Regions from separate parts of the Parageobacillus sp. NEAU-HV-2 genome, predicted to be linked through region 2. Evidence: riboswitches for the same ligand, from Rfam matches in the RefSeq annotation. Region 2 holds a riboswitch; the other holds the start of a gene.
What was found. A riboswitch is a leader RNA that binds a small molecule or an ion and turns the genes downstream of it on or off. The one in region 2 is predicted to bind cobalamin.

Region 1: linked by a shared signal. The riboswitch ahead of AC1WMD_RS13495 (ABC transporter substrate-binding protein) and the one ahead of AC1WMD_RS11110 ((2Fe-2S) ferredoxin domain-containing protein) in region 2 are both predicted to bind cobalamin.

Annotation. Positions count from the first base shown of each region.
Region 1 is NZ_JBXUJJ010000008.1:79,647-83,056, reverse strand. It holds gene AC1WMD_RS13500 (FecCD family ABC transporter permease) at 1-783, opposite strand, end outside; gene AC1WMD_RS13495 (ABC transporter substrate-binding protein) at 749-1,705, opposite strand; cobalamin riboswitch at 1,836-2,050, opposite strand; gene AC1WMD_RS13490 (PH domain-containing protein) at 2,375-2,989, opposite strand; gene AC1WMD_RS13485 (APC family permease) at 3,113-3,410, opposite strand, start outside.
Region 2 is NZ_JBXUJJ010000006.1:27,575-30,984, reverse strand. It holds gene cbiQ (cobalt ECF transporter T component CbiQ) at 1-620, opposite strand, end outside; gene AC1WMD_RS11120 (energy-coupling factor ABC transporter substrate-binding protein) at 617-901, opposite strand; gene AC1WMD_RS11115 (energy-coupling factor ABC transporter permease) at 905-1,645, opposite strand; gene AC1WMD_RS11110 ((2Fe-2S) ferredoxin domain-containing protein) at 1,642-2,040, opposite strand; cobalamin riboswitch at 2,165-2,357, opposite strand; gene rraA (ribonuclease E activity regulator RraA) at 2,417-2,902, opposite strand; tRNA gene AC1WMD_RS11100 (tRNA-Gln) at 3,005-3,076, opposite strand.

The DNA of each region.
Region 1 (3,410 bases), on a different contig from region 2:
CGAGGCTCCCGTTAAAATCATGATTTTGCGGCGCATCACGTTCACCCCGACATGGAGCGCCGCCGCTTCGCCAAAGGCGAACGCATTAAGCTCGCGCGCATTCAGAAGAAGCAAAACGACGCCGAGCAGAAAAAACGGAAGGAGAAGCACCGTATATTTCCAGCCCCGCATCGCGACGCTTCCCATCAGCCAGGCAATAATTTGTCTCAATTCCTCCCCAGTCAGCGCAATCATCAAAGAAATAAGGGCGCTGAAAAACGCTCCAAATATAATCCCGGCCAAAATGATCGTCTCCACCGACATTTGCCGTTCCACTGCCCTTGTAAATAAAAGCACAAGTGCGAGCGTCCCCAGACCAAATAAAATGCTGACGATCGGCAAAGTGAACGTGCCAAAGAGCGGCAGTTGAATACCGAAAAAAATGACGAGCACCGCACCGACAGAGGCTCCCGATGACACGCCAAGCGTATACGGATCGGCAAGCGCATTTTTTAACATCCCTTGAAACGCCGCTCCCGCAACTGCCAGCGACGCGCCGACAAGAAACGCGAGCACCACGCGCGGAAGGCGGATCGCCATCACGATTTGCACGAGATCATCGGGAACATCGCCGGGCAGCGGCAACCCAAGCCAGGTCGAAAAAAGAATCTTGATAATAGTAGAAAAGGGAATCGATAGCGAACCTATCGATATCCCTAATAAAAGCGAGACGGCCGCAACCGTTACGGCAATGATATACATCGATGCATTACTTAAAGATTTCCGGGTAAATGACTTTTGCAAGTTCCTCTACTCCTTCAACAAGACGCGGGCCCGGACGGCTGACTAAATCGGTATTGACATCATATACGCGCTTGTTTTTCACCGCCGGTACGTCTTTCCACGCCGCGCGTTCTAACACCTGTTTCGCTCCGCCGTAGGTAGTAATAATCACATCCGGCTTGTATGCCACCGCTTTTTCTTCCGTCACCATCGGCCAGCCTTCCAAGCCACCGGCAACGTTTTTCGCGGAAATGGCCTGAAGCATCTCGTCAATAAATGTCCCTTTTCCAGCCGTATAAATTTCTGGAGCTGGTGATACTTCGACCCATACTTTTACTTGATCTTCCGGTTTAATTTGTTTTGCCTTTTCTTTTATTTCTTCCAGTTTCGTTTTCATGTTGTTGATGATTTCTTGCGCTTTGCCATCAGTTCCAGTTGCCTTGCCAACTAATTCGATCGCATGATATACATCAGCAAACGATTTCGCATCATTGACTACTAGCACCGTAATGCCTGCATCTTTCAGCTGCTTGAGCCCGTCTTTCGAGTTGTGCGCGCCTGATGCATGAGCAAGCACTAAATCCGGTTTCAGCGAAATAATTTTTTCAACGTTGAAATCCATGCCGCCGATTTTTTCTTTCGTTTTCACATCTTCCGGATAGTTGTCAAAATCGCTGACGCCAACGATTTTGTCGCCTAATCCTAACGCATAGGCAATCTCCGTGTTGCTTGGAATCAAGGAAACGATTTTTTGCGGTTCCGACTTAATCGTCACTTCTTCCCCTAATCCATCTTTCACTGTTACCGGAAACGCAGTTTGTTCCGTTTTTGTTGCTTCTTTTTTCGCAGGCGATTTGCTTTCGTTCGCTCCATTGCATCCGAACAATAGGCCGAATGTAAGTACAAATACAAGCAGCATCACATACTGTTTCCATTTTTTCATTTTTCGTTCCCCCTTCTTAAGTAAAATAAAAAAGCCCATTCCTAACTCGGAATGAGCAAGAAACGGCAATATGTATGCACAAAGGCAGCCACCGTTGCCGCTTCCTACTCTCACCCCCCGAAGATTAGGAAACGTACAAGCAGGCAAGGCAGGTCTACTGACTCATGCTTCATCCTACTCTGAACCTTCCCATACGGCAAACGGCGCATGCCATCGTACCGTACAGTGGCGATTTCATTTCGTCCGCATTTACAGTTGCGGGGACAGTTCTGGACTTTCACCAGATTCCCTATTAAGCCATTAAGAGCGAATCGCTCCATTTGGCACCTTGCTGCGAATGTATGAAATTGTCGAACAATTGACAGTTATAATATTAAAGGATAAGAAAAACTTTGGCAATAAAAAAATGAAAGGTTCATTGATTTCAAGATATATAAAAATCCCCCGATGGCGGGGGACAAAGGAACAGCTCAATTATTAATATACCGGTGAACCTCCCCGACTAAATCAAAGATTCTAATCGGGGCATCCATTGTCTTAAATACAGCTGTACTCATCCTAAATGCTTCGCATTATAGAAGGGGAATGCGTCGAGGGTTTCGGTTCAATTCAACAAACTTCGCTTCTTTTATTTCTTCGGGCTGACGCGAATCTCACTAGATTAGCTTGTTAATTGTTAATATAGCGTTCAAAGACAAAGCCGAAGTCTTTCACCGTATATTTTGTTTTCGCGTCAACGAGCCACTGAAACGCGAGTTCATTCACCGCTTTGAAATCGGCAAAGAAATTATTTGTGTCACTTTTCACGCGCCCGAATACGTTCGCAGTCAATTCCAAACTTTTGTGCGCGTACTCCAGCTTCGTTTCGTTTTCATGGCAAAGCTCGGCGATGGCGAGCAGCGACTTATATAAATCTTTTAGTTCTTCTAAATACTTTTTATGAACGTCAATCGAATAGACATGGGCACCGATTTTAAATTTAATCTCCACGTCTAGATCAACGGTTCCCGCCGTTTCGAGCGACACGTCGGAAATCGGATGTTTGTAATAATCATAGCGGCGCAATACGCGTTTTTTGCTGGTTGCGCTCGTGCCATCCAAATGAATCAGCGCTTTATTCGTAAAACAATACTCATCTGATTTCGATTTAATTAAGAAATAAATCTTCTCCCCATCTTCATGCATTACGTAATCATCGGCGTCGACTTTATCGTAGTTTTCCGGCTTAATGACCGAGCCGATATCACTTAATCCAAGCACATCAGCGGCGACTTTTCCAAACATCATACAGCCCCTCTCTTTAAAGGTACCTATTTATGTTTATTATATCATATGGGTTTCCATTCCCGAATCTTTAGGCAAAAATAAAATCCAACGCGCTCGGAAAACGCGTTGGATTTTATCACGTTATTGCAGTTCATCTCCGAAACTAGAGTCTTTGTTTGTTAATTTTAAGAAAAGCAAATATACAAGGCCAATAGCGAGCCAAATCAATCCAAGTTTTTTGCTTAACGGATCAAGGCTATACCATACATAGCCGATAATCACTAGACCGATAAGCGGAAAAAGAAGGTGGTTCAAATAATCTTTGCTTCCTTGTTTGCGCAGAAAATAGTTGATCACGGAAACGTGCAAGAACAGAAATGCTGTTAATGCCCCAAAGTTTACAAGCGAAGCAAGCTTATCAATTTGCGAGGCAAAAACG
Region 2 (3,410 bases):
TCATCGGAAACTCCACGGGCCCATAAAGCAAGGCGCAGCGCTTCATAGGAATGCCATATTTTTTGAAACAGCTGAAACACCAACATCCCGCCATGCCGCCAATGGTTTCCTCCGTTTCTTGCTTTCATTGCTACGTATAGCTCTTCTGCTGCTTTCTCGAAAACAAATACAAACCGATACGTAAAAAACAACAACTCAATGATGATGGATGGCACTTTCATTCGCTTGAGAACATACAACATCTCTGGAAACGGGGTAGTCACTAGCAGGAAAAATAAACAAGACCATGCCGCGACCGAACGGGATAGTAAAGACATCGCAGTGAACATTTGCGAACGATCAATAGAAACATGAAAAGAACTGTCAATGGAAACAAGCAAAGCTGGAAAACTCACCATCAGAAACAATGCCACGACTCCGAGTGTTTTGGCGTACACTGTCCATGAAACACGCGCATACCCGATAATCCATACGGCAAGCCAAATCGTCATCATTACTTGCGTTTTCCAGTTCCCTATCATGGCCATTATTAATAATAGAAGCGAAAATATCACTTTTTGTTCGGGACGTATGGTCCGCAGGCGGTTATTGTAAGCGATGGTGTCAAACTGCCGGATCATTTTGTTTCCTCTCTTCGGTTCGCTCGGCCTTTATAGACGCCTACAATATAGCCAATAATACCGGCTCCGACTGCCGCTTGCACAGAAAACAGCAACGTTTCCACCTCTCCGCCTGGCGGCTCAAATATGGTTTGCGCCCAAGGCTTATAATGAGGAGCGATCACCTGAATCGTTTTTTCCGCCTGGCCATCCGTGCCGCCAAAATCAGATTCATGAATGAACAATAACGGTGCTACTACTAATAAAACGGCAAAAACGAGGAGAAAAAGACTGCGCTTCACTATTTACACTCCTCTCTCTAATTGACTTAGTTCCCGGCTACTATAAGTGGATAAGAAATTCCAAACGACGACCGTAAGCAGCCCTTCTGTAATCGCCAGTGGTATTTGCGTGATAGCAAAAATGCCGGCAAATTTGGCAAACGAAGCGAAAATGCCACCTGTCGCATCCGGAAACGCCAACGCTAATTGGAATGAGGTGACCACATATGTGGCCAAATCCGAGAAAAAGGCAGCGAAAAATATGGTCCAACGTTGCGGTATATTCCACTTTTTCCCGAAACGATAAATGCCGTATGCTACGAGCGGACCGACGACTGCCATGGACATGGCATTCGCCCCTAATGTCGTCAATCCGCCATGTGCTAGCAATAACGCTTGAAACAGCAATACGATGCTGCCCATCATCACCATCGTCCATGGACCAAACAGCACCGCGCCGAGCCCTACCCCCGTTGGATGTGAGCTGCTTCCAGTAACGGATGGAATTTTTAAGGCGGACAGTACAAACGTAAATGCCCCCGACAGCGCAATGAGCAACTTTAGTTCCGGATGCTCACGTGTAATCCGAATGAGTGAACGCAAACCGATGATCAAAAATGGCAAAAACATGAGCCACCAAAAAATCACCCATCTTACAGGTAAAAACCCTTCCATAATATGCATCGCAAATGCCGATGAACTTTCAGAAAAAGTAAAATAGACAACTAAACCGAAAAGGAAAAGGACGGATTTCCATTTTTTCATGCTCTCGTTCCTCCCGTTGTTTTGCATAATTTCGAGATTCCTAGAGGGGCAGTAGATTGCTTTGCCATCATCAATCCTTGCGTCCCTTCATAACGGTACGTTATCGTTTCTTCCAACCATTCCCCGTTCCGTAAATGCCTTCGCACAACTTCCCTTCCTTTTTCCGGCGTCATCCCGTTGTACCATACGCCTTCAGGGTAAACGATGACTACACATGCATCTTGGCAGCGGCCATTGCAGCGCGTCCGCGTCGTATGTACGAGGCCATCTAACTCCAGCAGTGCGATTTCTTCGCGGATGGCAAGCGTTACTTCCTCTCCCCCTTTACGCATACAGCTGCCTCCATTGCAAATCAGCACATGATGTTTCGTTCCGATTAGGTTCCATGTTGTCACGTTCAATCTCTCCTTTTTGGCAAAATAAAAAGCACCTCTATACGCAGAGGTGCAGAAAAATGCATACAAATATAGCCCAAAAGTATACCATTCTCCCGCACGTCTACCTATAATCCCGTAGGTATCCGTCCGAACAAATAAGGCAGGTCTCCTGACTTAGGATCATCGCTTTGTTACGCCTTCCCGAAGTTCCCTTCAGTGACATGATGTAGCAAAGCTCCCCATCACAGTGGCGGGTACCGTGACGGATTTTCACCGTACTTCCCTTTTAAGCCGATTCTCTAATGAGAAAAGGCACCTTATTTGTTTGGCATATGATATCGATTTTTCATAGAACATTTCTGTTATTCATAGTAGTATAAATTTTTAAATATCGTCAATCACTTTTTTTCAATAAGTCCGTTTTCGCCAATACAATACCGTCTTGATCAGCGTACACATAAGCGCCTGGCTCCCAACGCACGCCGCCAAATTCGAGCACAACGTCCCGCTTTCCTTTCCCTTCTTTTTTGCTTTTCACCGGGCAGGTGCCAATCGCCATCACCCCAATCGGCATATTGGCAATCTCCGCGGAATCGCGAATGCAACCATGGATAATCACGCCCGCAAGCCCTCGATCGCAGGCAATTTGCGCCAAACGATCGCCAAGCAGCGCGCAATTGCGTGAACCTTTTCCGTCAACCACTAACACTGTTCCCGCAGGAACGGTCTCTAACGCCTCGCGGACGAGCACGTTATCCTCAAACACCTCAATGGTCGCAATCGGTCCGGAAAATTCTTTTTTGCCGCCGTATGATTGCATTGGCAGTTGGCAAACTTGCAGTTCACTTAAAAATTCATCGCATAAATCTGCTGTTTTCACCATCATTCCCTCCTCGCTACGTCTTATATTTGACATCTTTGTCGAAACTCCTGCTTTTTTGCACAAAAAAACAGACAAGCGACATTGCTTGTCTGTTAGAGACTGGGCTAGCTGGATTCGAACCAGCGCATCACGGAGTCAAAGTCCGTTGCCTTACCACTTGGCTATAGCCCAATTATAATAATGATAGTCATCATGTTCTCGCCAAACGGTTTGCGGCGAGATGATTTGTACATTTTGTATTATATACAGGAGTTTTTGTCTCTATACCTGAAAACATCTAAATTTTATACGCTTTTCCTTCCCGATTTTTTATTCGTTTCGGTATGGGCGGAATCATTTTTTCAAATAATATATTTATCTCGATATGATTGGCAAAGCACTAATCGAATCGATGAAAAGCTGAAAGTTCTTTAAAAAACGTTCAAGTTTGACCATTACAACATGGGGCCCGCTTTTCCTTCGTAATAATGGAACAACCTTGTTTTGCCTTTGTTCTTGGACATGA